Regions from separate parts of the Leminorella richardii genome, predicted to be linked through region 1. Evidence: predicted binding sites of a transcription regulator. Region 1 holds the regulator's gene; each other region holds the start of a gene.
What was found. The regulator CRP, encoded in region 1, controls carbon source genes, mostly activating them, when cyclic AMP is high. The targets are predictions, from matches to a motif close to ATGTGANNNNNNTCACAT.
Positions count from the first base shown of each region.

Region 1 (8,022 bases):
GAAATCAGGGATGCGCTACCCACGGTCGCTCGCCACGCTCAGGAGAGGAAAGTGACGACGTTCAGTGCGTCGCTTGCCGCCCGTATTGAGCTGGCGTTAGAGGTCGTAAGAACTTCCGCTGGTACAGAATCGGCCAGTGAGCGTATTTATCAGCTGATCGGTGCGGGAACTAGCACCATCGAGTCGGTTCCCGCCGCGATTGCGATGGTGGAACTGGCGCAAACCGATCCTAATCGCTGCGCCGTTCTATGTGCCAATCTGGGGGGGGATACGGATACTATCGGCGCGATGGCGACAGCAATTTGCGGCGCTCTGCACGGCGTTGACGCTATTGATAAAGCCCTTAAGCGAGAGCTTGATGAGGTCAACCGACCAGAGTTTGAGCACTACGCTGAGAGGTTAATGCAGTATCGCCTGCGTAGGGAGAGAGCATGAATGCAAACGCGCTAGCCAATCGGCTAAATAGCCTGTCTGTACAGCGCCCAATAACAGTGCTCGGCGCCGTCGTTATTGATGTGATTGCCGATGCTTATTCATTGCCGTGGCGCGGTTGTGATATTGAGCTCCAACAGCAGAGCGTTAATATTGGCGGCTGCGCGTTCAACGTAGCTCTGGCGCTTAAAAGGCTGGGGCTGGAGACACAAAACGTGCTGCCGTTAGGGCAGGGCGTGTGGGCTGATATCATCCGAAACAGCCTGACACAGCGTGGGATGCGCAGTGCGATAGAAACCGATGAAGGCGACAACGGGTGGTGTCTGGCACTGGTTGAACCGGACGGTGAACGGACGTTTATGTCGTTTAGCGGAGTAGAAAACCAGTGGCGTGCATCGTGGTTGGATAACTTGGTTGTGCAGCCGCAGAGCTTGGTGTATCTAGCAGGCTATCAGCTGGCATCACCGCGTGGAGAAGTGCTGGTAGACTGGTTGGAAAACCTGTCTCAGGTGACGCCTTTTATCGATTTTGGCCCTCGAATTGCCGACATTCCCGAAGCGATGATGTCCAGAATTATGGCGCTTAAGCCGATCGTTTCTTTAAATCGGCAAGAGGCGGAGATTGCCGCTCGTGCGCTAGGTGTACACAATGAAGTACAGAGTCTGGGGGCTGCGTGGTTAGCCCACTACGGTTCACCGCTTATTGTCCGGCAGGACAGCGAGGGCGCCTGGTTTTTTGATGAAAAAGCTCAGGGGTGTGCGGCACCCTTTAGCGCATCGGTGGTGGATACTATCGGCGCGGGGGATAGTCACGCGGGAGGGGCAATAGCAGGGCTGTCCGCTGGGTGGTCGCTAGCGGAGTCGGTTACGCTAGGTAACGCCGTGGCCTCTTTTGTCGTCAGCCATCGAGGTGGAGACTGTGCGCCGACGGTGGATGAATTAACCGCGCGGCTAAAACTCGCAAACGAAGGTGTATAGATCGCTGCGGCAGTGACTAATGCTGTATTCGATAGGCCTTTGCAGCCCATCGAAAGCGATTTGCTTGATGACCAGCATCGGAATGTCGCCGCTGGTTTGCAGATGAGTAAGAAACTCAGCGTCCGGCATTCGGGCGCTGACGTAGCTTTTTGTTCTCTGTGGATGGATATTTTGGCTGCGGAAGTATTCATACAGGGAAATCCCAATTTCTTCCGCATTGTCGATGAGATCGACAGGAACATAGGATTTTTCAATAGAAACGGCGTCATCGTCTACATAGCGAATGCGCTTAAGTAAAAATACGTCATCTTCGGGTGAGAGAGCCAGTCGCTCAGCTACGTCAGCGGGGCATTTTTCTACCTGTCGGGTTATCCAGAGCGTACTTGGCCTTTTTCCCAGCAGAGAGACTTGTTGGGAAAATCCGGGCGCCTCTTTCAGGGAGTACTCGAAGATATTGTTGACCTGAGTACCGTAGCCGCGGGATCGGGTGACAACCCCCTCTTTTTCCAACGCTTCCATGGCGTTACGCACGGTAATGCGAGATACGCCGGTAAGCTGGCTAAGGTCTCGCTCACCGGGAAGAATGTTGCCGTGCTCTAACGTTCCGCTTCGCACCGCGCTTTTTATCGTTTGGGCAAACTTCAGATAAAGCGGCGCGTTATCGGCAGAAGCCAGTCGCTTGACTAACTGTTCTATCAGTTGAACGTGGGCCTTTTCCATATGTCGCGAACCTGAAGAGAGGGGAAGAGCTATCATATCATTTATTTTCAGCGAATTTGCGCTTGATGAAGACTGAGCGCAGTAGAAAAGCGATAGAAACCGTCGCGTTAAGGCTCTTTGTGAAAAAGAGTGTTAATAGCAACCCAAGACCCTCCATAGTTTGCGATAGAGGAGATTCTTATTTTATATATTAATTCAATTAAATTGATTTTTTATTCATTTTTGATAAGGTGAATTTTATTCATAGAAATAGAACAGGGCAGAATCAAAATGAGTGGTGTTAGCAAAGTAACTCGGAATATGTTTGATAGCGTGATGTTGCCGGTTTATGCGCCTGCGGCGTTTGTTCCCGTGAAGGGAAAAGGAAGTCGCGTATGGGACCAGCAGGGAAATGAGTTTATCGATTTCTCCAGCGGTATCGCGGTGACTGCCCTTGGGCACTGCCATCCTGCACTGGTTAAGGCGCTGAAAGAGCAGAGTGAGCTTATCTGGCACACCAGCAATCTGTTCACCAACGAGCCTGCGCTTCGTCTAGCGAAAAAGATGATCGACGCGACGTTTGCCGATCGCGTGTTTTTCGCTAACTCGGGGGCTGAAGCCAACGAGGCCGCTTTCAAGCTGGTCCGCCGCTACGCCATTGAACGTCACAGCCCCTATAAAACCAAAATTATCGCCTTTAAGAACGCCTTCCACGGCCGTACGCTGTTTACCGTTACTGTCGGCGGTCAGGCGAAGTATTCAGATGGATTCGGGCCGAAGCCTGCCGACATTATTCACGTGCCTTTTAACGATCTTGACGCAGTGAAAGCGGTAATGGACGACCACACCTGTGCGGTCGTGCTAGAGCCAGTGCAGGGCGAGGGGGGGATTACTCCCGTTGACGCGGATTTTCTGCGCGGGGTTCGCGAACTGTGCGATCGGCATCAGGCGCTGCTGGTGTTTGATGAAGTGCAGTCAGGCATGGGCAGAACCGGTACGCTATTTACCTACATGCGCTACGGCGTGACGCCGGACGTGCTGACATCCGCCAAAGCGTTGGGAGGCGGCTTCCCCATTAGCGCCATGCTGACAACCAACGACGTGGCGCAGGTGATGGAGCCTGGCGTACACGGCACGACCTACGGGGGTAACCCGCTTGCCTGTGCGGTTGCCGAGGCGGCCTTTGACGCAATTAATTCACCGGAAGTGCTGTCCGGTGTGCAGGGGCGGCATGAGTATATTGTTTCCCGGCTGGCGGAGATCAATCAGCGCTACGGCGTATTTGCCGACGTGCGGGGGCTGGGGCTATTAATTGGCGCTGAGCTGTCGGCTGACTACAGCGGGATGGCCAGAGAGTTTTTGGCGGCGGCGGTAGACAGTGGTCTGATGCTGCTTAATGCTGGGCCTAGTGTGCTGCGCTTTGCCCCTTCGCTGGTGATCCCAATGGAAGACTTGCAGATAGGAATGGAACGTCTTGAAAACGCGGTGAAGCAGGTTGCTGAGGCTAAGGCAAAGTAACTGGCTTAGAGAAAAACAAACGCCGCTCACTGAGCGGCGTTTTGCTTAAATGGCGTTTGCCGTTAACGCGTCCCGTAAACGACGATCGTTTTACCGTGAGCGGAAATCAGGTTTTGGTCTTCAAGCATTTTTAAAATGCGGCCGACGGTTTCGCGAGAGCATCCGACGATTTGGCCGATTTCCTGACGAGTGATTTTGATTTGCATCCCGTCGGGGTGGGTCATCGCGTCAGGCTGTTTAGCCAGATTTAGCAGGGTCTGGGCAATACGACCTGTGACGTCAAGGAAGGCTAGGCTGCCTACTTTTTCTGACGTAACCTGCAGACGACGAGCCATCTGAGCCGACAGGCGCATAAGAATGTCCGGGTTCACTTGAATTAGCTGGCGAAACTTTTTATAGGAAATTTCGGCAACTTCACAGGCTGTTTTTGCTCTTACCCAGGCGCTGCGCTCTTGCCCTTCTTCAAACAGGCCAAGTTCGCCAATAAAGTCACCCTGGTTAAGGTAAGAAAGGATCATTTCTTTCCCTTCTTCATCCTTGATGAGAACGGCTACGGCTCCTTTAACAATGTAATAAAGCGTCTCCGCTTTCTCTCCTTGATGGATAAGCGTGCTCTTGGAAGGATACTTGTGAATATGACAATGAGACAAGAACCATTCAAGAGTCGGGTCTGTTTGCGGTTTGCCGAGAACCATCTGTTGTTATCCTCTTTGTTGTCACTGCCTAAAACAGCAAAGCAAGAAGCCTGCCGAAAAAACTTACTTATTTACTTGCTTGCTCGAGAGCGTCAGAAATGCTCGGTGAGCGCTATTATAGTCGATCATAACCTAATTTATGGATTTCTACACCGTAAGCTTTTAACACAGCTTGAGGCAAGAGTCTTGTTCCTCATTACCAAAATGCGGGACATATGGCGTATTGCTGCGTTGTTTGGCTATTTTGTCACGCGATCACTTCAACGGTCTCCCTTCCAGAAGCTGTTGGATCAAGGGGGTAATAATCAGCTCCATTGCCAGACCGACTTTACCTCCCGGGATAACCAGCGTGTTGGTCTGAGAGATAAACGACCCTTGCAGCATGGCTAACAGATAGGGGAAATCGATTCCGCTGATGCCTCGAAAGTGGATCACGACCATGCTTTCATCAAGGGTCGGAATGCTTTTGGCGGAAAAGGGATCGGACGTGTCGATGGTGGGAACACGCTGAAAGTTAATGTGTGTGCGGGAAAACTGTGGCGTAATGTAGTTAATGTAGTCATCCATAGAGCGGACGACGGAGTCCAGCACTGCTTCTCTTGAATGTTCGCGTTCGACAGTATCGCGAATAAGCTTTTGTATCCATTCCAGATTAACAATAGGAACCACTCCAACTAGCAGGTCGACGTGCTGAGCCACGTTGTGATTTTCAGTCACAATACCGCCGTGAAGGCCTTCATAAAACAGCAGATCTGTGCGGTCAGGTAGCGGGCTCCAGGGGGTAAAGGTACCGGGCAGCTGGCGGTAAGGCACCGCTTCATCATAGGTGTGTAGATACTTGCGGGTGCGCCCTGAACCGTTTTGAGCGTACTCAATAAAGCTATTTTCCAGCGCGGCAAAGTCGTTGGCTTCGGGGCCAAAGTAGCTGATGTGACGACCCTGCTCTCCCGCTTTGCGGATTTCAGCATCCATTTCCGGACGCGTGTAGCGGTGATAGGCGTCGCCGTCGATGCGCGCGGCGTTAAGGTTCAGCAGCTGAAAGATCTTCCGAAATGCCAGACTGGTGGTCGTGGTACCCGCTCCGCTAGAGCCGGTCACGGCAATGATGGGGTGTTTTATCGACATGTGCCTGACTCCTCGTTTTTATTATAGTCAGTAAAGCGGAAGGGCAAGACACCTCGAGCCGCTCAATATTCCGGATAGGGCTGCTCTTCTATACCATCTTTAAACTGCGCTTTCATCATGATATTGACGGTTTCATGCAGTTCGGACCACACCAGCACCGCTTCACCGTTTGCTAGCAGGCGTTTGACGTCGTCGGCTTTCTGTTCCAGAGATTTTTCCTGCTCGCCGTAGTCGGTTCCCTCGCGTAAAACGAATGACTCGATAATAGCCTCCAGCGTCTCGGGATTGAGGGACTGCCAGGGAATAATCATGCTGCGTTCTCCAGATAGGGTGACAGCCACTGAGGGATACGCTTTTCCAACCACATTTCGGGCTTTTTCCACGTGCCTCCCACAAAGCCCACGTGCCCGCCGTGCTCCGTTAGCTGATATTCAATATTGCCTGGAAGGCTTTTGAGATCGGGGATCACCTCTGCTGACATAAAGGGATCGTCTTTTGCGTGGACGATAAGCAGTGGCGTTTTAATATTGGGTAACATCGGCAGCGCGCTGCACTGGTAATAGTAGTCCTGTGCGTTAGAGAATCCGTGCAGTGGCGCGGTTATCGCATCATCAAACGCCTCTAGAGAGCGGATGCCTTTTAGCTCTTTTTCTGTCAGAGATACCAGCTGTGGGTAACGCTTTTGTTTGCGCAGAACGCTTTGTTTCAGCTGGCTGAGTAAATAGTGGTGATAAAGACGCGAAGTGCCGGTTTCCAATCGCCGTGAACAGGGGGCTAGCATCAGCGGAGCGGAAACCACAACGGCAGCCTGCAGTGGTGCCTTTTCGCCCTCTTCAGCCAAATAGCAGGCCAGCATATTGCCGCCCAGAGAATAGCCGACGGCGGCCGTAGGGGCTGAGCCAAAGCGCTCTTTGAGCCAGTTCAGAAAAAAGCGCGCGTCCTGCGTTTCCCCCGAGTGGTAAGCGCGAGGTGCCAGATTCGGCTCACCGCTGCAGCCGCGAAAGTGCATCACAACGCCCAGCCAGCCTCGCTGCTGGCAGGCTTCCAACAGGCCGTGAGCGTAGGGACTATAGAAGTTGCCTTCCAGACCGTGAAAGATGACCAGTCGAGGTTTGTGTACCGCGGTTTCCGGCGTTTCACTCCAGGCCAGATCGACGAAGTCCTCATCCGGTAGGGCAAGGCGTTGCCAAACGGGATTGAGATTGACTCGACGCCTGACAAGGCGCGGTAAAAGCGTTTGTATATGTGGATTGGCGGTTCCCGGCATCGGCTGGAAGTCGGTGTTTATCATAAAAATTAAATCTGTTGGGGGGTTGTGCGATCAATATCACACTGTTAGCTTGAATGGAATGAAATAACACGTCCCAACGGTAAAGGGTAGCGCAAGTATCATGGAGCTAGGCTGGTTTCTTTCACTCCTCACGTTTTTGTGGATAGCGGCGGTCACGCCGGGCCCTAACAACATGCTTTTAACCTCATCAACGGCGAACTTTGGCTTTGTGCGTTCGCTGCCGCTGATGATTGGCATCATGCTTGGTATGCAGCTGTTACTGCTGCTGGTGGCGGCCGGTGTTGGCACGCTGTTGCTGGCTTACCCACCTGTACATATGGGGCTAAAAATTGCGGGTAGCCTGTATCTGGTTTGGCTGGCTTGGAAAATGGCCAGTGCACGCTATGAAAAGCTGGAAACGGATAAAGGCGCTCCCAAACCGGTTCGCCTGTATCAGGGGTTGTTGCTTCAGGCACTTAACCCTAAAGCTTGGCTGATGGGCATAGGTTCGGTAGCCAGCTACAGCCTGCCGGGGGATTTATACGGCAGCTCGGTAGTGGCGATGAGTGTAGCGATGTGTTCGGTTAATCTGGTTGCTGGCGTGATTTGGATGGGCTTCGGTTCAGGCATCGGTCGGTTTCTACGAAGCCGCCGGGCGTGGGTGATATTTAACGTCACTATGGGCATGCTAACGGCAGGATGCGCCGCGCTTATCTGGATGTAGTCAAACGTTTAGCAAAATAAAAAGGCTGCAATTTTAACAGCCCTTTTATTAGCGGTAACGAGCCCTAGTCGCTTTCCTGATTGAACAGCGTCGTCATCTCTTCCAGCTGTTCTTGCTGTTCTAGCCAGTTCATTTCGTGCTCCTCTTGAGCTGACTTCAAGGAAGCCTGCTGTTGTAACAGCCCGGTAAGCTCAGCCTTTTTAGCCGGGTCGTAAATGGCGCTGTCAGACAGCGCCTGTTCGACGCCTTCAAGCGCTTTAGCTACTTTTTCCAGCTCTTTATCCAGCTTCTCTATCGCCTTTCTTATCGGCAGAGTTTGGGCTCGAAATTCGGCCTCTCGGCGCTTTTGATCTTTACGCGACAGAGCACTGTTGTTGCTTGGTTCCGCTTGACCAGACGGCTGTGCTTGAAAATCCTGTTTTTGCAGGTCGGAAAGCCACCGCTGGTAATCGTCCAAATCGCCATCGAACTGCTCTACGCGGCCGTCGTGCACCAGATAAAGCTCGTCGGTCGTAGAACGAAGCAGGTGGCGATCGTGGGAAACCACGACCAGAGCGCCATTGAAGTCAATCAGCGCCTCCG
Region 1 covers NZ_LS483470.1:346,436-354,457, forward strand. Annotated here, with positions in the region: gene DQM29_RS01625 (ADP-ribosylglycohydrolase family protein) at 1-435, shown strand, start outside; gene DQM29_RS01630 (PfkB family carbohydrate kinase) at 432-1,409, shown strand; gene DQM29_RS01635 (GntR family transcriptional regulator) at 1,383-2,129, opposite strand; gene argD (bifunctional acetylornithine/succinyldiaminopimelate transaminase) at 2,400-3,626, shown strand; gene crp (cAMP-activated global transcriptional regulator CRP) at 3,689-4,321, opposite strand; gene DQM29_RS01650 (phosphoribulokinase) at 4,577-5,446, opposite strand; gene DQM29_RS01655 (YheU family protein) at 5,509-5,757, opposite strand; gene DQM29_RS01660 (hydrolase) at 5,754-6,737, opposite strand; gene DQM29_RS01665 (LysE family translocator) at 6,838-7,440, shown strand; gene DQM29_RS01670 (ABC transporter ATP-binding protein) at 7,505-8,022, opposite strand, start outside.

Region 2 (8,022 bases), 1.2 Mb from region 1:
TCTTCAAACAGGGTTCAGGCGTGGGCCAGTGGATTGACCTAATGGCCAGAATTGAAGGCCCTGCCGCAACGATGCTGGGGTTGATATACGCCTGTGACTGGGAAATTGAGACGGGCATAAGGCAGCTCCCTCCTCCTCCCAACGCTCGCCTTTTGCCGTTTGAAGAAGAAGACGGACATACCGTTCAGGTCATCGCCTCTGGCCCGGGATTTCCAGAAGAGCTGATTCATCAGTCACTGTTGACCGCCGTTTACGCCGCCAGAAAGCAGCTGATCATGACCACACCCTATCTGGTTCCCAGCGACGACTTGCTGCACGCAATCTGCACCGCCGCCCTGCGCGGCGTCGACGTTAGCATCATCGTTCCCTATAAAAACGACTCTCTGATGGTCGGCTGGGCCAGTCGATCATTTTTTACCGAACTGCTGGAAGCCGGTGTGAAAATTTATCAATTCCAAGGTGGATTGCTGCACACCAAAAGCGTGCTGGTTGATGAAGAGCTTAGCCTTGTTGGTACCGTCAATCTGGACATGCGCAGCCTGTGGCTCAACTTTGAAGTCACCGTGCTGGTTGACGATAAAGCCTTTGGCGAAGACTTGGCCTGTGTGCAGGCTGACTATATCGCTCGTTCAACGCTGCTAAACCCTGAAGAATGGGTCAAGCGCCCTCTGTGGCAGCGCATCATTGAGCGTTTGTTTTATTTCTTCAGTCCGCTACTATAGCGGCCTTATCTCCCGATGAACGGATACCCTATTTGATGGATAGCGACGATTTCGATCTGAACAATCGCCTGGACGATGATGAAACGCTGGATCAGGCCTATGACATTTTCCTTGAACTGGCTCCCGACAATCTCGATCCTGCTGACGTTTTACTGTTTAACTTGCAGTTTGAAGAGCGCGGCGCGGCGGAGCTACACGACCCTTCAGAGGAATGGCTCGAACATGTGGACTTCGACCTCAATCCAGACTTTTTTGCCGAAGTGATTATTGGACTCACTAACGAACAGGACGAGGTAGATGACATTTTCGCCCGCGTTCTTATCTGCCGCGAAAAAAGCCATAAGCTGTGCCACATCTTGTGGAAAGAATAAACTGACAGTGACAGAAAAAAGCCTCGCCGTTTATTTGAACTGACTCTATAAACGGCGGGGCTTTTTTTAGGCCAGAAGCCCGGGAAATGACACTTTAATTCCGGTGATAATAAACTCGATACCCAACGACATAAGCAACAGGCCCATAATTCGCGTTACCACGTTAATGCCCGTTTGCCCCAGCAGGCGCACCAGCCAAGGGGCTGCCCTGAACAGCAGCCAACAGCAAAAGGCAAAAAACGCAATAGCGATAAAAAAGCCAATATAGTCAATCCAGGTATTGTAGCGCGTGCTCCAGACGATCGTTGAGCTGATCGCGCCGGGCCCAGCCATAAGCGGAAGCGCTAGGGGAACAACAGCCACGTTCTCTCTGGCGGTCGTTTCAGTTTTTTCCTGCTTGTTTTGCTTATCTTCCCCCAGCTTGCCGCTGATCATCGACATAGCGATAGTCACAATCAAAATACCGCCTGCGATACGGAAAGAGTCAATAGAAATACCAAACAGACGCAGTATCGCATCGCCAAGAAACAGCGAGCACCACAAAATAATAGCGACAGAAAGGTTGGCCGTTCTGTTAGTTTTATCCCTTGCAGCCGGAGACTGATAGTTGGTCATGCTGATAAAAACCGGCAGAATGCCAACCGGGTTTACCAGCGCAAACAGGCCAACGAGAAACTTAACGTATCCTGAAAAATCCAGTGCGGCATGCGCCATCTAGGACTCCCTATAAATAAGAGCGGGAATGAAAACGCGGCTAATGTAATAGAGTTAAGCGCCAATAGCCAGACGCGACACTTTATTCACTATAGTTAATTCACCTTGAATAAATGCCCTTACGATCCCAAAAGTGTCAAATTGTGCAAAAACCGCCATGCTGAATGGTGTCAGCATGGCGGTTTTGTGACCAGCGTCACTCTATTACCCCCTCTTAATAGGTAATCTGTATTTAATTACCTTTTTGTTCATAAACACTAGGCACCGTAAATAAGTTAATGCATTGAATAAAAAGGATAAATGAGATTTTTTCAGTCAGTGAATCGTTCGTTGACATATTACCCAGAAAACTGCTTACCCCGTGGTTTACTGACTAAAAAAATTTATCAATCTTAGGAGAGTCTCATGACAGTAAACAACAGCACTGAGCTAAATGCCCTTGTTGCACGAGTGAAGAAAGCGCAGCGTGAGTACGCTAACTACACTCAGGAGCAGGTAGACAGAATTTTCAGAGCCGCCGCGCTGGCCGCCGCTAACGCCCGTATTCCGCTGGCTAAAATGGCCGTTGAGGAATCAGGTATGGGTATTGTGGAAGACAAGGTGATAAAAAACCACTTTGCCTCCGAATACATCTACAACAAGTACAAAGATGAAAAAACCTGCGGCATCCTGGAAGAAGACGATACGTTCGGCACCATCACCATTGCCGAACCAACTGGGATCATTTGTGGCATTGTACCCACCACAAACCCAACCTCTACAGCTATTTTCAAAGCGCTGATTAGCCTGAAAACCCGTAACGGCATTATCTTCTCCCCTCACCCACGCGCCAGAAAGGCCACTAACAAAGCTGCCGATCTGGTCTTACAGGCTGCCATTGAAGCGGGTGCGCCGAAAGATATCATTGGTTGGATCGATGAGCCGAGCGTAGAGCTCTCCAACCAGCTGATGCATCACCCTGACATCAACCTGATCCTTGCAACCGGCGGGCCGGGCATGGTTAAGGCCGCCTATAGCTCAGGTAAACCCGCAATTGGCGTTGGTGCCGGCAACTCCCCTGTAGTGATTGACGAAACTGCCGATATCAAGCGCGCCGTTGCGTCTATCCTGATGTCTAAAACCTTCGACAACGGCGTTATCTGCGCTTCTGAGCAGTCAGTCATCGTCGTTGACCAAATTTATGACGCCGTTCGCGAGCGCTTTGCTTCCCACGGCGGCTATATGCTGAAAGGTAAAGAGCTGAAGGCGGTTCAGGATATCATTCTGAAAAATGGCGCGATCAACGCGGCTATCGTTGGTCAACCGGCGGTGAAGATTGCCGAAATGGCAGGCGTCACCGTTCCGGCAACCACTAAAGTGCTGATTGGTGAAGTGACTCACGTAGATGAATCAGAGCCTTTCGCCCACGAAAAGCTCTCTCCTATGCTCGCCATGTATCGCGCCAAGAACTTTGAGGATGCGGTAGAAAAGGCCGAAAAGCTGGTTGCGATGGGCGGTATCGGTCATACGTCAGGACTGTATACGGATCAGGATAACCAAGCTGACCGTATTAACTACTTTGGCGACAAGATGAAAACCGCTCGTATCCTGATCAACACCCCAACCTCTCAAGGCGGCATCGGCGACCTGTATAACTTCAAGCTGGCGCCTTCGTTAACGCTAGGCTGCGGTTCCTGGGGCGGTAACTCGATTTCTGAAAACGTCGGGCCGAAGCATCTTATCAACAAGAAGACCGTCGCTAAGCGAGCTGAAAACATGTTATGGCATAAACTTCCTAAATCTATCTATTTTCGCCGCGGCTCGCTGCCGATTGCGCTTGAAGAAGTAGCGACCGACGGAGCCAAACGCGCGTTTATCGTAACCGACCGTTTCCTATTCAACAACGGCTACGCCGATCAGATTACTGACGTATTAAAGCAGCACGGTATTGAAACAGAAGTGTTCTTCGAGGTTGAGGCAGACCCAACCCTAAGCATCGTCCGCAAGGGCGCTGAGCAGATGCACTCTTTCAAACCAGACGTCATTATTGCTCTGGGCGGCGGCTCTCCAATGGATGCGGCTAAAATCATGTGGGTCATGTACGAACATCCTGATACTCACTTTGAAGAGCTGGCGCTGCGCTTTATGGACATCCGCAAGCGTATCTACAAGTTCCCGAAAATGGGTGTGAAGGCCAAGATGATCGCTATCACGACCACCTCAGGTACCGGTTCTGAAGTTACGCCGTTTGCTGTGGTCACCGACGATGTTACCGGCATGAAGTATCCGCTGGCCGACTACGCGCTGACTCCAGACATGGCTATCGTTGACGCTAACTTAGTCATGAATATGCCCAAGTCCCTGTGCGCATTTGGTGGTCTTGACGCCATTACTCACGCACTAGAAGCCTATGTTTCTGTTCTGGCGAACGAATATACCGACGGTCAGGGTCTACAGGCGTTAAAACTGCTGAAAGAGTATCTACCACAAAGCTACAAAGAAGGCGCGAAGAACCCCGTTGCTCGTGAACGCGTCCATAACGCTGCCACTATTGCCGGCATCGCTTTTGCCAACGCGTTCCTTGGCGTTTGCCACTCAATGGCGCACAAGCTTGGCTCAGAGTTCCACCTGCCGCACGGCCTAGCCAACGCCCTGCTGATTTGTAACGTCATTCGCTATAACGCGAACGATAACCCAACCAAGCAAACCGCGTTCAGCCAGTACGATCGGCCTCAGTCTCGCCGTCAGTATGCTGAAATAGCCGATCATCTGGGGCTTTCTGCACCGGGCGATCGCACTGCGGCCAAAATTGAAAAACTGCTTGGCTGGTTAGACGAACTTAAAAAAGAGCTGGATATTCCGGCCTCTATTCGCGAAGCAGGCGTACCTGAAGCTGAGTTCCTGGCTAAAGTGGATAAACTGTCTGAAGACGCGTTTGACGACCAGTGTACCGGTGCAAACCCACGTTATCCGCTGATTTCTGAGCTGAAGACTATTCTACTGGATACTTATTACGGTCGCCCTTATACGGAAGCACCGCAACTGCTGCCAGCTGAAGAGAAAAAGGCTGAAAAAGCGTCTGCTGCAAAGCCCGCTAAGAAAGCAAAGAAATAAGCATCATCCTGTAATGTTTAAAGCCGTCCTTTTTGGACGGCTTTATTCTTTTTTGTCCACGGCTTTAGAGAACCTGCGCTTTCTATATCCTAAAGCCTCATCTTTACTGTCGGGCCTTACAGGGCACCTTCGCTACTACAGAAACCTTTCACCGCTTCAAGAATCATCCCAATGTTCTTTTTCCCATCCGATCACCAGCCTATTCTCAGCTCACTATGCTGGCCGCTTACCGCTGAGGTATTCCTTATTAAGGATTGGATAATCAATAGGAATTAGTAACATATGTCTACACACAATGTGTTATATCCCATTTAGATACACATTTTTTACCACACACGTTTAGCCTTATACACGGTCAAAATACCCGACATAAAATAACGCATAAAAAACCTAAATTATCACTACATATCATAAAGATGGAAGAAACATGCAGATAGAAAAACAAAGAGTACTAGAGATATAATATATTCTAAATATGTTATCCAGAATGAATACTGTTATTCAGATAATTCTTTCCTTTTCATTGAAATTAAAAATATTTTCAAGATGAAAGCACGATTTTTTTGCTCGAATAGTATAGATTTCATCCATTATGTGCGATCTTCTATCGCGCTCTTTAAAAGGAAATCGGATGATATCTGATTAAAAGAGCCTGTAGTGGTTAAACAACGGGATTTCGTAGATATATCACCGAAACCTTTTACAAACAGTCATCATAAAATGGTGGGCATTCATACTAAGACATAGATATAAACTTCATCTTTACATAACCCTTAAATAGTAAAGCCAATAAAGCTTACTGACTCAAGTTGCGTGATATGAGCTAACGATTTTTCACCCCACATAGAATGTGTTTTTTCGCTTATTTAAGCCTTTCACCTGACATTATTTGACTATCGTGAGTAAATAAATTAACTTTATTTATGTAATAACCTATTGCAGAAATATATTTCACGTTTTATTATTAACGGCAATTCCAATCCATAATTAATTTGAGAACGATACAATGAGCGAAGCATTAAAAATCCTTAACAACATCCGTACTTTGCGTGCTCAAGCAAGAGAATGTACTCTTGAATCTCTGGAAGAAATGCTAGAGAAACTGGAAGTGGTTGTAAAAGAGCGCCGTGAAGAAGACGAAGCAAACCAGGCTGAAATTCAGGAACGTACTCGTAAGCTGCAGCAGTATCGTGAAATGCTTATTGCTGACGGTATCGATCCAAATGAGTTACTGCAAACGCTCTCTGCTGCCAAAATCAGTGGAAAATCCAAGCGTGCTGCTCGTCCTGCCAAATATCAGTTTGTTGATGACAATGGCGAGACAAAAACCTGGACCGGCCAGGGCCGCACTCCAGCAGTGATCAAAAGAGCAATTGAGGAAGAAGGTAAATCTCTGGACGATTTCCTGATGTAATTTCCCTTCTCTGCTTTTAAGGCCTCCGTATTCACGGGGGCTTTTTTATTCCATTTATAAAAATCATTATATTTAAATTATGTCATCAATGACGATTTTCTTTGCCTTCGTCCTTGAAGCCCCTCACTCAAAATGCACAACCCATAGTTACAAATGTAACAATATCAATTAAAAAAAACATCCCCGTGAGTATTCAAAAGACTTGGCATTCCAACGAAGCTAGTTAAAGCGGTTCATAAATAAACCTCCCTGTCATAATATACAACCGCGCTTTTCGCATCTTCCGCCGTCCTACACCTCTTCCTATTTAATGTCACTCTTGTGTAATGTCGATTTGCTACATTCTATAAGCTACATTTTTATAACAGCCTAATTATCACTTAAAGGAACATTAAATTGGCTAGATGTGTCGCAACCATTTTAGATACGACAATGGGGAAAATTGAAAAACGGCTATTGAAAAGGACGAAAAAATACCGATCGCGGTTTTTCGATCGGTATTCCCTCACTAACGGTGGCTATATATAGCGGATAGGATTCACTTTATCTTAGTTTTTAAGCGTAGCCTGTAACCCCTGAAGCCAGACTCTGAATTCAGCGCCCAGCGTTGAATGACGCAGTCCATATTCAACAAAAGCCTGCATATAGCCCATTTTATTTCCACAGTCGTGGCTTCGCCCTTTAATATGGTAAGCATCAACGGGTGATGACGCCATCATTAAGGCTATTGCATCAGTGAGCTGGATTTCATCGCCAGCTCCAGGAGGAATGCGCGACAGCAAAGGCCAGATGTCAGCAGAAAGCACATAGCGCCCAACAATAGAGAGATTTGACGGCGCATCGGCAACCCGCGGCTTCTCAACCATTTTGACAATCGGTGCACTTTCGCCAACTTTTAGCTCATAGCCATTGCAGTCAACGATGCCATAGTCGCTGACATCGTCCATAGGCACTGGCTCTACCATGATCTGGCTGCGCCCAGTCTCACTAAAACGCACAAGCATTTCACTTAGGTTATCTACGGCAGGATTGGCATCATACTTGTCGATAATCACGTCCGGCAGCACAACAACAAAAGGTTCGTCACCGATCAGAGGATAGGCGCACATGATCGCATGCCCCAGCCCCTTAGCCAGCCCCTGTCTCACCTGCATGATGGTCACGTCTTTAGGACAAATGCCCTGTATCTCGTTCAACAGCTGCCGCTTAACCCGCTTTTCCAGCATGGCTTCAAGCTCAAAACTGGTGTCAAAATGGTTTTCAATTGAATTTTTTGATGAATGAGTAACCAAAACGATCTGCTGGATGCCTGCTTCAATGCATTCATTAACGACGTATTGAATAAGGGGCTTATCCACCAGCGGCAGCATCTCTTTTGGAATTGCCTTGGTTGCTGGCAGCATTCGAGTACCCAAACCGGCTACCGGAATAATCGCCTTTCTTACTTTAGGCTGAACGGACATAGTTGACTCCCAAGATAAAATAAAAACGGTTCATCACCGAAATGAGTACGATAACCTGCTCATTTTACTGAAGCTTTGCTCAAATGCCGCCAGACCCAATTTGGAATAGACAAAAGCGCCTGAACAAAATATTGGCGTAGTATAGCAACAATCTCTTGTTTTTTGAGGGTTCTTATTATCATCCTACTGATACTTCAGCATCGCTACAGGTGAGCTGTAGCCGCCCACCAGCCCCCCAAACGCGA
Region 2 covers NZ_LS483470.1:1,533,596-1,541,617, reverse strand. Annotated here, with positions in the region: gene cls (cardiolipin synthase) at 1-722, shown strand, start outside; gene DQM29_RS07150 (HI1450 family dsDNA-mimic protein) at 758-1,093, shown strand; gene DQM29_RS07145 (YchE family NAAT transporter) at 1,160-1,807, opposite strand; gene adhE (bifunctional acetaldehyde-CoA/alcohol dehydrogenase) at 2,213-4,900, shown strand; gene hns (histone-like nucleoid-structuring protein H-NS) at 5,907-6,314, shown strand; gene galU (UTP--glucose-1-phosphate uridylyltransferase GalU) at 6,863-7,777, opposite strand; gene rssB (two-component system response regulator RssB) at 7,956-8,022, opposite strand, start outside.
Region 2: DQM29_RS07145 (YchE family NAAT transporter) is a predicted target of CRP. The motif match lies at 1,992-2,009, and genes of this name have one in related genera.

Region 3 (8,022 bases), 1.9 Mb from region 1:
GTCAGCGACGACCAGCGTCAGGATCCGTCTTTAGCCAAGCTTAATCGCGACGGTCAACTGCTTAGCCTGACGCCGTCTCGCGATATGCGCTTCCTGATGCAGGAAGTGTTAGAAAAGCAGCTGCGCGCTCGCGGCTACATGGTCGGCCCTGAAGGCAGCGTCAACGTGCAAGTGGTGATCAACAACCTGTTCGCTGACGTGCAGGAAGGCGATCTGCGCTACAACATCTCTGCCAAGGTCGATATTTCTATTATCTGTCAGGCGAAAAGCGGTGCAACGCAGACCAAAAACTTCCGCTCTACGCACAACGTCAAGGGCGCCTTCAGCGCAACCAATAAGAATGTGGAAAACGTGCTTAACGATGCGCTGACCTCCACCATCAAGGAAATGGCTGAAGATACCTCCATCAGCGACTTCATTCGCCAGAACGCGCGCGGCTAACTGCCAGCATGTCTCTCCCGCCGTTTCGGCGGGGAGACGGCAACATTATGACAAATCACTACTTTAAAGCGTTCACCGAACGTAACGCCGCTGTGCTTCTGCTGCTGGGCTTCGCCTCCGGTCTGCCTCTTGCTTTGACCTCCGGCACGCTTCAGGCCTGGATCACCGTCGCCGGAATGGACGTCACCACCATCGGCTTCTTCTCGCTGGTCGGTCAGGCCTACGTCTTCAAGTTTCTTTGGTCGCCGCTGATGGACCGCTATCGTCTACCGTTTCTCGGTCGGCGCCGCGGCTGGATGCTATTAACCCAAATTGCACTGGTTGTTCTGATTTTGGCGCTGGGCTGCCTAACGCCGCAAAGCGATCTTTGGCTGATGGCGGCTATCGCCATGCTGATCGCCTTTTTCTCTGCCTCACAGGACATTGCCTTTGACGCCTATAAAACCGATGTGCTCAGTGCCGAGCAGCGCGGTAACGGCGCGGCTATCTCCGTACTGGGCTACCGGCTAGCGATGCTGGTATCCGGAGGTTTGGCGCTGTGGATAGCCGACTACTATATTGGCTGGCAGAGCACCTATTGGCTGATGGCGTTACTGATGGTCGTCGGCATTATTGCTACCCTGTGGGCCAGAGAACCAGACACTACGCCATCGCCCAAAACGCTCAAGCTGGCGGTGGTTGAGCCGCTGAGAGACTTTTTTGGCCGCAATAACGCTTGGCTCATTCTGCTGTTAATTATTCTGTACAAAATGGGAGACGCCTTCGCCGGCAGCTTAAGCACCACGTTTCTTATTCGCGGAGTTGGTTTTCTACCCGGAGAAGTGGGACTGGTCAACAAAACGCTGGGGCTGTTCGCCACTATTATCGGTGTGCTGATCGGCGGCATTCTAATGCAGCGCCTGACGCTGTTTCGCGCCCTAATGCTATTTGGCATTTTGCAGGCGCTCTCCAACTTCGGCTACTGGATACTGGCGGTAACCGACAAAAGCCTTGTCACTATGGGCAGCGCTATTTTCTTTGAAAACCTGTGCGGAGGTATGGGTACAGCCGCGTTTGTGGCTCTGCTGATGACTCTATGCAACAAGTCGTTTTCTGCCACTCAGTTCGCTCTGCTTTCCGCACTGTCTGCCGTTGGTCGAGTCTATGTCGGCCCCGTCGCGGGCGTGCTGGTGAAGCACTACGACTGGGCGATCTTTTACCTGTTCACCATTGTTGCTGCCGCTCCGGGGCTTTTTTTGTTGGCCGTCTGTCGCCAAACGCTGGAACACACTCAGCAGACTGGCAGTTTCCTGCGCAAGAAACACAACGTCCGTGGCTACTGGTGGGCTATTCGACTAGTGGCCTTCGGCGCACTGCTACTGCTGCTTTGGCTGGCTCTGCTGTTAGTCTCGTACCTGACCAACGGCTCCGAGTTGATTGACCTTATTCAAAGCATTCTGGCCTATCTCGGACTTACGCTATGCCTGATAGGCACGGCAATAGGCTGCCTGCTGGACTACCTGTCCGTCCGGCAGTCCAGCCGCGCCGAGTTGCGAAATCCGTAAAAAAATGGCATCGCTTTCGATGCCATTTTTCACTCTTATCTCTACCCGTCCTACCGAACCGCCCTTTCTCTCAAGCGGCAGCTGCTTTCAAACTACTTCTGCCCGTAGTAAGCATTCTTACCGTGCTTACGCAGGTAGTGCTTATCCAGCAGCTCCTGCTGCATATCCCCCAGCTCTGGGGTCAGCTGCCGAGTAAACAGGTTCATGTAGGCAATTTCTTCCAGCACGACGGCGTTGTGCACCGCGTTGTCCGGCGAAGTGCCCCAGGCAAACGGACCGTGGGAGTTTACCAGCACGGCAGGAACGTCTTTTGGGCTGATGCCGCGAGACATAAAGGTATCAACGATAACGTTGCCCGTTTCCAATTCGTAGTCGCCTTCAATCTCTTGCGGCGTCATACGACGAGTACAGGGGATCGCGCCGTAGAAGTAGTCAGCATGCGTGGTGCCCCATGCGGACAGATCCCGCCCCGCCTGTGCCCAGATGGTGGCGTGACGTGAATGGGTATGCACAATGCCACCAATTTCAGGAAATGCTCGGTACAGCGCCAAATGGGTATCCGTATCAGAAGACGGCTTTTTGCTGCCTTCAACGACCTTTCCCGTATCTAGGCTAACTACAACCATATCCTCGACACCCATGTGTTCATACTCAACGCCGGACGGCTTGATCACTATGACGCCGTTTTCGCGATCGACACCGCTAACGTTACCCCAAGTAAACGTCACCAGATTATGGCGAGGTAGCGCCAGATTGGCTTCCAGCACCTGCTGTTTTAACTGTTGATACATGGTTCATATTCCAAATGTCGTAAAATGCCAAGGCTAAGCGCCGGATAACCGACGCTTAGCCCTCTAAAAATCCATCTGTTAGCGGCACAGCTTGTAATAAACTTCGTTCCAGCGGATCTCGTTCTTAAACGCTGGAATTCGCGTGTCATTGTCGATAACCAACAGTTCAATGCCGCACATTTCTGCATAAATGCGCAGGTGCTCGACGTCCAGTGCCTGAGTAAAGACTGTGTGGTGGGCGCCGCCCGCCAACAGCCAGGCTTCGACCGCCACGTCCAGTGAAGGATGAGATTTCCACAGCGCGCTGGCTACCGGCAGTTTCGGCAGCGCGTGCGGCGCTGTTACCGTATCAACAGTATTTACCAGCAGGCGGAATCGATCGCCGATGTCTATCAGGCTGGCGTTTAGCGCAGGCCCCGCCGGAGCGGTAAAGATTAGTCGAGCCGGATCGTCCTTGCCGCCAATGCCCAAGTGCTGTACGTCAAGCAGCGGCTTCTCTTCGCTGGCAATCGACGGACACACTTCCAGCATGTGGGATCCCAACACCAAGTCGTTACCCGCCGCAAAGTTATAGGTGTAGTCTTCCATAAAGGAAGTGCCGCCCTTCAGGCCAGAGGCCATCACCTTCATAATGCGCAGCAGCGCTGACGTTTTCCAGTCACCTTCGGCGCCAAACCCGTAGCCCTGCTGCATCAGGCGCTGTACGGACAGCCCCGGAAGCTGCTTAAGGCCATAGAGGTTTTCGAACGTCGTGGTAAAGGCGCCGAAACCGCCGCGTTCAAGAAACGTTTTAATCCCCAGTTCAATGCGGGCTGCATCAATCAGGTTAGCGCGCTTGGCTCCGCCCACTTTCACTACGTCAGTCAGACGGTAAGTAGCCTCATACTCGTCAATCAGCGCGTCAATGTCCCCTTGAGAAACGGCATCCACAACGGAAACCAAGTCCCCTAATCCATAGCCGTTTACCGCATAGCCAAAAGCGAGTTGTGCAGACACTTTATTGCCTTCGGTGACCGCCACTTCGCGCATGTTATCGCCAAAGCGCGCAACTTTCAGGTTTTGGCTTTCATACAAACCGGCCGCCACTCGCATCCATCGGTCGAGCTTTTGATGAACGCGCTTGTCCTGCCAGGAACCCACTACCGACGTAAACTCGCGGCGCATGCGGGCGCCAATAAAGCCGAACTCGCGACCGCCGTGAGCAGTCTGGTTCAGGTTCATAAAGTCCATATCGATGCTATCCCAAGGGATCTCATTGCGGTACTGAGTGTGCAGCTGTAGCAGCGGCTTTTCCAACACGTTCAGGCCGCCGATCCACATTTTGGCGGGAGAAAACGTGTGCAGCCAAGTAACGATACCCACACAGCTTTTCTGGTAGTTGGCTTCCCGGCACACGGTCAGGATTTCATCCGGCGTGGTAGCCAGAGGCTTCATCACCAGTTTGATAGGCAGCCCCGCCTCTTTATTTAGGCCATCGACCACTTCCTGCGCCTGAGAGGCAACCTGCTTGAGCGTTTGCGGCCCATAAAGATGCTGACTGCCGACAACGAACCAGACTTCTAACTGACTAAAAACACTCATATCGACTCCTCTCGGACGGGCGCGGCGCTATTGCGTCAGGCTCTGCGTCACATTCAACGGATTAGTTTGTTTTGGCGGCATAGCAGGGCTCAGCAACGCTGCCCCACTGCCGATAACGCTGATACAGCTGTTCATACTTGGCGGCTCTCGCCGGATCCGGCATCAGAGTGCGCTCCGTCGGGCTAGCCATGCTGGCCTGCGCATGAGGAATCGTCTCGTAAACTCCCGCAGCCACCGCGGCGAAAATGGCGGCTCCCAGCGCACAGCACTGATCGGAAGCCACAATCTGCAGCGGGCGATTCATCACGTCGGTACAGACCTGCATAATTACTGGAGACTTGCGGGCAATGCCTCCCAGCGCCAGCACGTTCTCTACCGGAATATTTTGCTCAACGAAGCACTCCATAATGGCGCGAGCGCCAAAGGCAGTTGAGGCAATAAAGCCGCCAAACAGGGTTGGCGCATCGGTGCCCAGATTCAGATCTGCTACTACTCCCTTTAGGCGCTGGTTGGCAAACGGCGTACGGCGACCGTTAAACCAGTCCAGCACCACCGGAAGGCGATCCAGAGAGGTTTCTTTTGCCCAGGCTTCCGTCAGCGCAGGCAGCAGCATGGATTCAACCTGCTTAAGGGAAGCGGCCATATCGGGATTCTGCTCTGCGGCATAGTTCAACGGCCACGCCAGCAGGCGGCTAAACCAGGCGTACATATCGCCAAAAGCGGACTGCCCGGCTTCCATACCGATAAGGCCGGGTACTACGCTACCGTCAACCTGACCGCAGATGCCTGCAATAGCGCGATCGCCAACCAGGCTTTCATCCGCCAGCAGAATATCGCAGGTTGAGGTACCAATCACTTTCACTAGCGTATAGGGCTGAGCCCCGGCGCCAACCGCCCCCATGTGGCAGTCAAATTCACCGCCGGAAATCACTACGTTCTCGGAAATACCGAGGCGCTGAGCCCACTCTTTACTGATTTTCCCAACCGGTTTCTCAGCGGTATGCGTGTCGGTAAACAGCGGATAATCAAGGTCGTTAACCAGAATAGGATCCAGCGCGCCCAAAAACTCCCGCGGCGGCAGCCCGTTCCAGTCCATATGCCACAGCGCCTTGTGCCCTGCGGCACAGCGGCTTCGCGTTACGCTTGCTGGCGCTTCAGTACCGGAGAGCAGCGCCGGCACCCAGTCACAAAGTTCGATCCATGAGACGGCGGCGTTACGCACCGCCGAGTCGGCTCTTGAAACGTGCAGAATTTTAGCCCAAAACCATTCGGAAGAGTAAACGCCGCCGATGTAGCGGGTATAGTCTTCAAACTGGCCTCCGTGGCACAGTCGGTTAATCTCTTCCGCTTCTTCGATAGCAGTGTGATCCTTCCACAGTACGAACATGGCGTTTGGGTTATTAGCAAACTCTGGCCGCAGTGCCAAAACTCGCCCTTCTCTATCAATAGGTGCAGGTGTAGAGCCTGTCGTATCCACGCCTATTCCAACGATACCTTCGCGCTGAGACGGCGTCAGCATCGCAACGACAACTTTGATTGCCGACTCCATGGATTCGATGTAGTCCAACGGATGGTGGCGAAACTGGTTGTCCGCCGGTTGGCAAAATAATCCCTGCTTCCAACGAGGATAGTAAACAACCTCGGTAGCCACTTCCGCACCGCTGGCGCAGTCTACGGCCAGCGCCCGAACAGAGTCACTGCCAAAGTCCAAACCGAGCGCGATGGTGTCTTTCGCCATGTAAACCTCTAGCGTCAAATAAAAGTAAAAAAGAAGAGTAAAAATAATTTGGGGATACCATAAGAAAAAGCGGCTATAGCGGCGAGGAGCCGTTGGCTAGATATATGCACAATATTGCTTTCTCTTTACAGATTGTGATCCAGCTCAAAATCGAAATACATCACTTTTTAACTGAATATATGAACTAAATTGCTGTAATTCTCATTTGTGATGGCGCTCTAATCTCTCATATGTTTTTACGTCTAATAATAAAGTCACGTTGTTAAAAATTTTGAAACTATCGGCTCAATATCCAGATAAATAGGTGAATCGATACAGGTCAACATTTTACAACTCAGGTACATCTCGCTGCATCACCCACTTTTATGACAGCTATTTTAGCTATACGGATACGAACAGGAGAGATAGACGATATGCATAAATTCACTAAAGCGCTCGCCGTGATAGGACTGTCTGCGATTATGTCACATTCAGCTATCGCTGAAACGATGAAGCTCGGCTTTCTTGTTAAGCAGCCTGAAGAGCCCTGGTTCCAGACAGAATGGGCATTCGCCGATAAAGCAGGTAAAGATCTTGGCTTTAGCGTCATCAAAATCGCCGTACCCGATGGAGAAAAAACCCTTAATGCCATCGACAGCCTTGCCGCCAGCGGTGCAAAAGGCTTCGTTATCTGTACTCCAGATCCTAAACTTGGCTCCGCCATTATGGCGAAAGCCAAGAGCTACAACCTGAAAGTCATCGCTGTTGACGACCAGTTTGTTAACGCCAAAGGCAAACCGATGGAAAGCGTGCCGCTAATTATGATGGCCGCAACAAAAATCGGCGAGCGCCAGGGGCAAGAGCTGTGGAAAGAGATGAACAAGCGCGGCTGGAACATTGCCGAAACGGGCGTGATGGCGATCACCTCAAACGAACTCGATACCGCTCGTCGCCGCACCTCCGGCTCAATGGCGGCACTGAAGGCCGCGGGCTTCCCCGAAAAGCAAATCTATCAAGTCCCTACTAAATCTAACGATATTCCCGGCGCCTTTGACGCTGCCAACTCTATGCTGGTGCAGCATCCTGAAGTGAAAAACTGGCTGATCGTCGGCATGAATGACAACACCGTTCTGGGCGGCGTGCGCGCAACCGAAGGGCAAAATTTCAAGCCTGAGAACGTTATTGGCATCGGAATCAACGGCGTTGACGCCGTTAACGAACTCTCCAAGTCTAGCGCAACCGGCTTCTACGGCTCACTGCTGCCAAGCCCAGACATCCACGGCTACAAGAGCATCGAAATGCTCTACAACTGGGAAACCAAAGGCGAAGAACCTGCTAAGTTTACTGAGGTCACCGACGTTGTGCTGATTACCCGCGACAACTTCAAAGTTGAACTTGAGAAGAAAGGGTTAGGGGGCAAGTGATCCTTTGGTGGGCAGGTCTCCCCTGTTCGCCCGATAAGGCACCCCAGCCATTACGTTGATAGTTGAAATGCGCCTGTCTTGCGGCCTTCTCGGCCGTCAAAACAGGCGCCACTGAGGAATCGACCTATGTCTGTGCAACAGTCTCCCTACATTGAATTTTGCGGCATCAGTAAAGCCTTTCCCGGCGTGCAGGCGCTATCGAACATTAGCTTTTCCTGTCACGCGGGGCAGATCCACTCGCTGATGGGGGAAAACGGTGCCGGTAAATCAACGCTGCTGAAAATTCTTAGCGGAAACTATACGCCGACCGAAGGCGAAATTCGGCTAAAGGGACAAACAGTCAACTTTAGCAATACGATGGATGCCCTGAACGCCGGTATCGCCATTATCTATCAAGAGCTGCACCTTGTGCCCGAAATGACAGTGGCGGAAAACATCTACCTCGGTCAGCTACCAACCAAGGCAGGTGGCATCGTTAATAAAAAGCTTCTTAACTTTGAGGCCCGCATTCAGCTAGAGCATCT
Region 3 covers NZ_LS483470.1:2,465,393-2,473,414, forward strand. Annotated here, with positions in the region: gene DQM29_RS11365 (YajG family lipoprotein) at 1-441, shown strand, start outside; gene ampG (muropeptide MFS transporter AmpG) at 489-1,985, shown strand; gene araD (L-ribulose-5-phosphate 4-epimerase) at 2,078-2,776, opposite strand; gene araA (L-arabinose isomerase) at 2,855-4,357, opposite strand; gene DQM29_RS11385 (ribulokinase) at 4,419-6,095, opposite strand; gene DQM29_RS11390 (arabinose ABC transporter substrate-binding protein) at 6,509-7,498, shown strand; gene araG (L-arabinose ABC transporter ATP-binding protein AraG) at 7,625-8,022, shown strand, end outside.
Region 3: DQM29_RS11390 (arabinose ABC transporter substrate-binding protein) is a predicted target of CRP. The motif match lies at 6,228-6,245, and genes of this name have one in related genera.

Region 4 (8,022 bases), 1.3 Mb from region 1:
TCATTGCTAGCTCGCTGTTTTGTAAAGCACCTTTGCTGTTGCTGTAAAGCGTACCGAGATTGTACTGAGCGTCCTTATTACCCTGTTCCGCACCTTTAAGGTACCACTGCACCGCGAGGGCCTCGTCTTTCTCTACGCCCAGTCCGTTCTGATACATAAAGCCCAAGTTGCTCTGCGCGCCTGAGTCGCCCTGTTCTGCCGCCTTCTGATACCACTGAACTGCCAGCGCATCATTTTGCGCTACGCCCGCCCCCTTACGGTACATCAGGGCTAGATTATACTGTGCGTTAACATTTCCCTGCTCTGCCGCTTTCTGATACCACTCAACGGCTCGTGCATTATTTTGTTCAACGCCTTTGCCGTGGCGATACTTCAGCGCCAATTGATACTGCGCCACCGGATCGCCCTGTTCAGCCTGCTGCTGTAGAGTTTTCAGGGAATCTTCTGCGAATGCGCAAAAGCTTAGCGACGCACTGAGCAGCGTCAAAGCTGCCGTTACTCGCCCGATGCGGCGCGGTGTCAAAAAGGAGAAAAGCATCATGGGTCTACAGTCCTTATAGAATCGGCAAAGTCCGTTTAGTCGTGAGAATCAGACTCGTCGTGATGATGAGAATGTTCGTGGTGATGGTCGTGGCCAGCGGTATTATCCGGCACCAAAATCAGCTTGCCGTACCTGACGCCGCGCTCAGTAATCACCTGTTCCGCCAGCTGGCTAACCCTGTCGGCCTCCCCTTTCAGCATAGAGACTTCCATGCAGCTGCCGTGATCGAGGTGTACGTGCAGGCTGGCCAATGTCAGATCGTGCTGTTCGTGAAACGTGCGCGTCAGGCGTTTGGAAAGCTCTCTGGAATCGTGATCGTACACATAAACCAGAGCCCCTACACAGGGGGGATTTCCCTCTACCGCAAAAGACGAATTCTGAATGCCCGCCCGCGCCAAATCCCGAATGGCTTCGGAACGATTCTGATAGTTTTTCTTCTTGATAATACTATCGATTTCTTCCATCAGATCGTCGTCTATAGAGATAGTAATGCGCTGCATATCGTTCCTCTCGCTGAGGGAAAGGCCATAAAGTGACAGATATCATAGCCTTTGCGCTCCAGACCGTCGAGACAAGCTTTACGCTATAGGCATACAAACGTTCTCACAGAGTCCAATTCATTTACAAACAATTAACTTATTGTAAAGATACACATTTTTCACACTTTGAAACAAATGATAAGTTTCTTTCTTAAACGCTTTACGGGATTTTAATACCCAAGTCCCGAACTTTTCTATACCATCTGTGGACTAATTCGGCTTTGTAATAATAAATCACCTCAAGTTAAAGGAATAACCCGTGAGTCCCATTGACTATGCTATTCACCTGATTCTTAGCGGCATTCTTATTGTTGGCGTTTATCAGTTCTACTTTTTTACCCAGCGTCACATGCTGGTCAAACCGCGCGAATTCAATTCGGCGATTGACGAAAAAATCCCCTTTTGGCCATGGTGGTCTTGGATTTACAGCTTTCTCTACTACCCGGCGATTCTGTACATCAACTGGATTGTGGAAGACTCTCGCCACTTCATCATGATCGTCTTTAGCTACATCATCCTTCTGGTGATGCAAATGACGTTCTTCTCTCTGTTCCCCGTTTCCACGCCTAAGCACTGGCGGACAATCAATACGGGCAAGAGCTGGTCTGAGAAATTCCTGCTATTTGTACAGAAGTTTGATGATTCATCCAACTGCTTCCCCAGCATGCACGTCTCTGTCGCTACGCTGACAGCGCTGTTGGCCTACAGCACTCTGGGCCCGTGGGTCTTCTTATTCCCTGTACTGATCGCCCTTTCCTGTACCTTTACCAAGCAGCACTACCTTCTCGACCTGCCCGCAGGCGCGGTACTGGGTTGGGTAGCCTATGAGATACACTGCTTGATTATGTAACGCATTTCCCCGGCGGCCGTGCTATCGGCCGCCGTTTTCTCACTGCCACTTTCCTCTTTAACTAAACCTCAGATACTGTCCACCGTTGTTCAAACTTCATCATACAAAGATAAAATTTCTCCGGCTTGCATTGCATCCCCACCCTGTCAACGATACCATTACAACATTCATTACTATTCATTAATGTCGCATGAGTATTCACTTAAAAAACATTAACTGCTTTTACGGCACGCATCAGGCGCTGTTTGATATCTCACTGGACTGCCCAAGCGGCGAGACGCTGGTGCTGCTGGGCCCCAGCGGCGCAGGTAAAAGCTCACTGATCCGGGTGCTCAACCTGCTGGAAATGCCGCGTTCTGGCCAGCTTTCCATTGCCGGTAACAATTTTGACTTTAGCGTTCCCCCTTCCGAAGGGGCCGTGCGTGAGTTACGCCGTAACGTTGGCATGGTGTTTCAACAGTACAACCTGTGGCCTCATCTGACGGTAATGCAAAATCTGACTGAAGCCCCCTGTCGCGTGCTTGGTCTATCAAGAGAGGCGGCTGTTGCCCGTGCAGAAAAGCTGCTGGCGCGCCTGAGGCTGGGTGAGTTCAGCGCTCGCTATCCGCTGCACCTTTCCGGTGGGCAGCAGCAGCGGGTGGCTATTGCCCGAGCGCTCATGATGGAACCGCAAATTCTGCTGTTTGATGAGCCGACTGCTGCACTGGATCCTGAAATCACCGCCCAAGTTGTCGGCATTATTCGCGAGCTGGCCGATACCGGCATTACGCAGGTTATCGTGACCCACGAAGTGGACTTCGCTAAGAAAACCGCCAGCCGCGTCGTTTATATGGAGCAGGGGCGCATCGTCGAATACGGCGACGCTCAGGCGTTTACCCAGCCGCAAACCGAAGCGTTTGCCGGCTATCTTTCTCACTAAATTCTCTGGAGCACGTTATGAAAAAACTGCTGATCGCCTCGCTAATCGCCGGAATGAGCCTGTCCGCCGCTGCGGCAGAAAAAATCCGCTTTGCGACCGAAGCCTCCTACCCTCCGTTTGAGTTTATGGACGCTAACAACCAAATCCAGGGCTTTGATATCGACTTGGCTAATGCACTGTGTAAAGAGATGCAGGCCGAGTGTACTTTCTCTCACCAAGGCTTTGACAGTTTGGTTCCCGGCCTGAAGTTCCGCCGCTTTGATGCCGCTATCGCCGCGATGGACGTGACGCCAGAGCGCCAGCAGCAGGTTGCTTTTACCAATACCTACTACGACAACTCTGCCCAGTTTATCGCTATCAAGGGTAAAGTTGCCGATCTTAACGCTCTGAAAGGCCAGCGTGTCGGCATGCAAAACGGTACTACTCACCAGAAGTTCCTGTTGGATAAGCACGCAGACATGAAGCCTGTCGCCTATGACAGCTACCAGAACGCGATCCTCGATCTGAAAAGCGGCCGCATTAACGCCGTCTTCGGTGATACCGCGGTTGTGGCTGAATGGCTGAAGAAAAACGACGACTTGACCACTGTTGGCGACAAGATCAATGACGATGCCTATTTCGGCACCGGCTTCGCTATTGCGGTCAACCAAAAGAATACCGATCTGCGCGACAGGCTAAACGCTGCGCTGGAAAAGATTAAGCAAAACGGCGCCTATCAGGCCGTTTATGACAAGTGGTTTCAAAAGTAAGTAAACCCATCGATGAATGAGATATTTCCTCTGGCAAGCGCTACCCTGATGACGGTTAGCCTTGCCGTTTGCTCACTGGCTCTCGGGCTGGTGCTGGCTATGCTGTTCGCCGTTTGGGAATCCGTGCGCCTTCGCGCCGTGGCGTTTATTGGAACGCTGGTTGTTACCGTGCTGCGGGGGTTACCAGAAATTCTAGTGGTGCTGTTTATCTACTTCGGCGCTTCACAGCTTTTAATTACGCTGGCTGACGGCTTTACCCTGTTTGGCGTTGTCATTCAGCTTAACATTGAAAACTTCGATGTCAGTCCATTCCTGTGCGGCGTCATCGCCCTTTCCCTGCTGTACGCCGCCTACGGCTCTCAGACCCTACGCGGCGCACTGAAAGCCGTTCCTCGCGGGCAATGGGAGTCAGGTCAAGCGCTTGGTCTTGGTAAAGCGGCGATCTTCTTTCGCCTGATTATGCCGCAAATGTGGCGCCACGCCCTGCCCGGACTGGGCAACCAGTGGCTGGTGCTGCTGAAAGATACGGCTCTGGTATCCCTTATCAGCGTGAACGACCTGATGATGCAGACTAAAAGCATTGCTATCCGCACGCAGGAGCCTTTTAACTGGTTTATCATCGCGATGCTTATTTATCTGGTTATCACGCTGATAAGCCAGCGCCTGCTGGCCTATATCGAACAGCGGATCACCCGCTTTGAGCGGAGGGCATGATCGTGCTGGACTACTTGCCCGATGTGATGCAGGGGCTGCACGTCAGCCTGCTGTTAACGCTGATTTCATTAATTATTGCCCTGTTTTTGGCGCTTCTGTTCACTGTCGTGCTCACGCTGAAAACGCCGGTCATTACCCAACTGGTGAAAGGCTATATTACGCTGTTTACCGGTACTCCGCTGCTGGTGCAGATCTTTCTGATTTACTATGGCCCCGGCCAGTTTGAAAGCCTGCAAAAATACCCAGCGCTGTGGAATCTGATCTCTCAGCCTTGGCTTTGTGCGATCGCCGCGCTGGCTCTTAACAGCGCAGCGTATTCTACCTTGCTGTTTCACGGAGCGCTTAAGGCGATTCCTGACGGTCAGTGGCAGTCGTGCCAATCTCTCGGCATGTCTCAAGGACAAACGCTGCGCATTCTGCTGCCTTACGCCTTTAAGCGTGCGCTGTCGTCCTACTCTAACGAAGTAGTGTTAGTGTTTAAAAGTACCTCGCTAGCGTTCACCATTACTATGATGGACGTGATGGGCTATAGCCAATTGATGTACGGTCGCACCTACGACGTGATGGTTTACGGCGCGGCGGGGATTATCTACCTGTGCGTCAACGGCCTACTGACGCTGATGATGAGAATGGTTGAGAAGAAGGCGCTGGCGTTTGAACAGCGTTAAGTAAGAAGTCCCCTGTCTTATCTGTCTCATCCGTAAAAAGAACCACCTCCATTAGGAGGTGGTTCAGACTGCTGACAAACCCGCTTAATTAGCTTCTGAGGATATTCCGGCCGTATATACAACTTACTTATATCACCATTGTGCTCGGCCGGAAGGGCGCCTGTATTAGCTTTGGGAGTGCGTCGGGCATAGCCTTCCTACGGGCACTTCGTTGGCTTACGCCAAGTCGACCCCAACGGAAGACTCTCCCTCCGTTTGACTTTGCAGACTTTATTTAAGACCTTTGTCAGCAATCTCAACCACCTCCATTAGGAGGTGGTTTTACAATGAGCGTTGAACTCTCTTTTTAGTGGGTTAACGCCGCTGGCTCATTGTTGATTTCATTAGTATCTTCCTTAATGAATATCCAAAGCACAATAGCACCAACCAAATCAAAAACAGCCAGGGCGATAAAGAAAGGCCCAAATCCAATAATTCCAACAAATGCCCCGATGAAGATGTTAAAAATAAGCTGTCCAGTCCAGGCACAAGCACCAGCCATGCCAACAGCGGTAGCGACTTCATTCTTTTTAAACAGGTCGGCACCCAGCGTTGACGCAACGGTAGAGAGCAACTGATGGGCAAAACCACCAATGCTAATCAAAAGAACCGCAACATAGGGATTTTCAACAATGCTGACAAACCCTATCGTGGTCATAATGACAGCACCGATAGTGAATGTGATCCTTCGTGAGTTAATCAGCGTGATACCGCGGTCGTTAAAGAATTTCGCAACAAATCCACTTGCCAGACAGCCTAAGTCAGCCATCAGGAATGGCAGCCAGACAAACATGGCAATTTCCTTGAGGCTAAAATGAAGCGTTTCAACAAAGAAAATAGGAACCCAGAAGTTAATGGTACCCCATGCTGGATCAGCCAGAAAACGCGCAATGCCTACACCCCAAAAATTACGCTGTTTAAGAATATTTTTGATGGAGGTTTTTTCACGCTTCTCTACTTTTAGATGAGTTTCCTGCCCAGATTCAATATAAATGCGTTCTTCTTCTGAAAGACGCTTAGCATCTTTTGGATCTTTGTAGCAAAAATACCAAATAACGGCGGCAATCAAAGCAAGACTACCTGAAACGATAAAAGCGAACTGCCAGCTATGGAAGAGAATACACCAGGCGATCAGAGGCGGAGCAAGCATTGCGCCAAACGATGTCCCCATGTTAAAGACCCCGGCAGCAATACCCCTCTCTTTTGCCGGGAACCATATTGAAGCCGTTTTTACACCGGCAGGAATAGCGGAAGCCTCACTGAATCCCATAATGGCGCGCATAGCAGCCAATCCCTGCCAAGAGCCCGTTAGCGCGTGCCCCATCGTAGCCAAGCCCCAGATAACCGCACAAATAGCAAATCCGAGTTTCAGTCCAACAGTATCAATAAAGAATCCCATAATCGGTTGGCCAACGGTATAGGCCAATTGGAAGGCACTCACAATCCATGAATACTGTTCTTTAGTGATTCCTGTCGTTTCCATAATGGTTGGTGCGGCAACACCAAGCGCGGTTCTATCCAGATAGTTGATGATAGTAATGAAACAAACCAGAAGTATCATATACCATCTTAAGTTTTTGAGTTTTTTCATATTTTGCCTATTTTGAGTGCACGTTTTGCACATAGCATCTTTTTAAGAGGCGGATATTGGGCAAAGCCTTTTCCTTCCTTGCCAATGACTCACCATATAAAGCGTTCAAATTTTGTCTCTGACCGTACTGAACTAACCTCAACGATTTTGCATACTGGTTGATTAATTTATGTGAGGTTGATCAAAAAAAGTAAATTGGTTGAGCTATATATTGTTTTAAATGTGATTTGGTTAACCAAAATAACAGCAAGGTGTATCAATTCTCAATTTTATTTGCCAATATGTCCGTACGTTGATGGTTTCACATTCAAGAAAAACAGAGAATGTGTTTGATTAGATAAATTGGTTGACCTGATGGTGTATTTAAATGAAACCATCGTCACCACAAGGAGAGAAAATGAAGCAAACTTGGCGCTGGTACGGCCCTAACGACCCTGTGACTCTTTCTGATATACACCAGGCGGGCGCAACCGGCATAGTAACGGCACTTCACCATATCCCTAATGGTGAAATCTGGTCCATTGATGAAATCCTTAAAAGAAAGGCCACAATTGAAGATGCCGGATTAGAGTGGTCTGTCGTGGAAAGCGTGCCGATTCATGAGGATATCAAGACACATACGGGCCAATATAACCTGTGGATCGAAAACTATCAGCAAACGTTAAGAAACCTAGCTCAATGCGGCATCAGAACCGTGTGTTACAACTTTATGCCGGTATTGGACTGGACACGTACTGACCTAGAATACGTTCTCCCCGACGGCTCAAAAGCACTGCGTTTCGATCAAATTGAATTTGCTGCGTTTGAATTGCATATCCTCAAGCGCTCAGGCGCTGAAGCGGAATATACCGCAGAAGAAATCGCTCAGGCAAACGAACGTTTCTCAACGATGAGTGATGAAGACAAAGCGCGTTTGACCCGCAACATCATCGCGGGTCTTCCGGGAGCGGAAGAAGGTTACACTCTGGAGCAGTTCAAAGCGCATTTAGCAACTTACGACAATATTGATAAAGCCCGACTGCGTGAAAACTTTGCATACTTCCTACGGGGCATCATTCCGGTAGCCGAAGAAGTGGGCGTTCGTATGGCGGTACACCCGGACGATCCGCCGCGCCCTATTCTCGGCCTACCACGGATTGTTTCCACTATCGAAGACATGCAGTGGATGGTTGATACCGTCAACAGTATGGCGAATGGCTTTACGATGTGTACGGGTTCTTACGGCGTGCGCGGCGATAACGATCTGGTGACAATGATTAAGCAGTTTGCTCCTCGCATCTATTTCACTCACCTGCGCTCAACCCTGCGTGAAGAAAATCCTAAGACTTTCCATGAAGCCGCACATCTTTACGGCGATGTAGATATGTACGCTGTAGTAAAAGCAATCGTGGAAGAAGAGCACCGACGCGAGA
Region 4 covers NZ_LS483470.1:1,642,959-1,650,980, reverse strand. Annotated here, with positions in the region: gene DQM29_RS07690 (tetratricopeptide repeat protein) at 1-541, opposite strand, end outside; gene nikR (nickel-responsive transcriptional regulator NikR) at 577-1,041, opposite strand; gene DQM29_RS07680 (phosphatase PAP2 family protein) at 1,340-1,930, shown strand; gene artP (arginine ABC transporter ATP-binding protein ArtP) at 2,121-2,849, shown strand; gene artJ (arginine ABC transporter substrate-binding protein) at 2,867-3,598, shown strand; gene artQ (arginine ABC transporter permease ArtQ) at 3,611-4,312, shown strand; gene artM (arginine ABC transporter permease ArtM) at 4,315-4,980, shown strand; gene DQM29_RS07655 (MFS transporter) at 5,327-6,610, opposite strand; gene uxuA (mannonate dehydratase) at 7,008-8,022, shown strand, end outside.
Region 4: uxuA (mannonate dehydratase) is a predicted target of CRP. The motif match lies at 6,780-6,797, and genes of this name have one in related genera.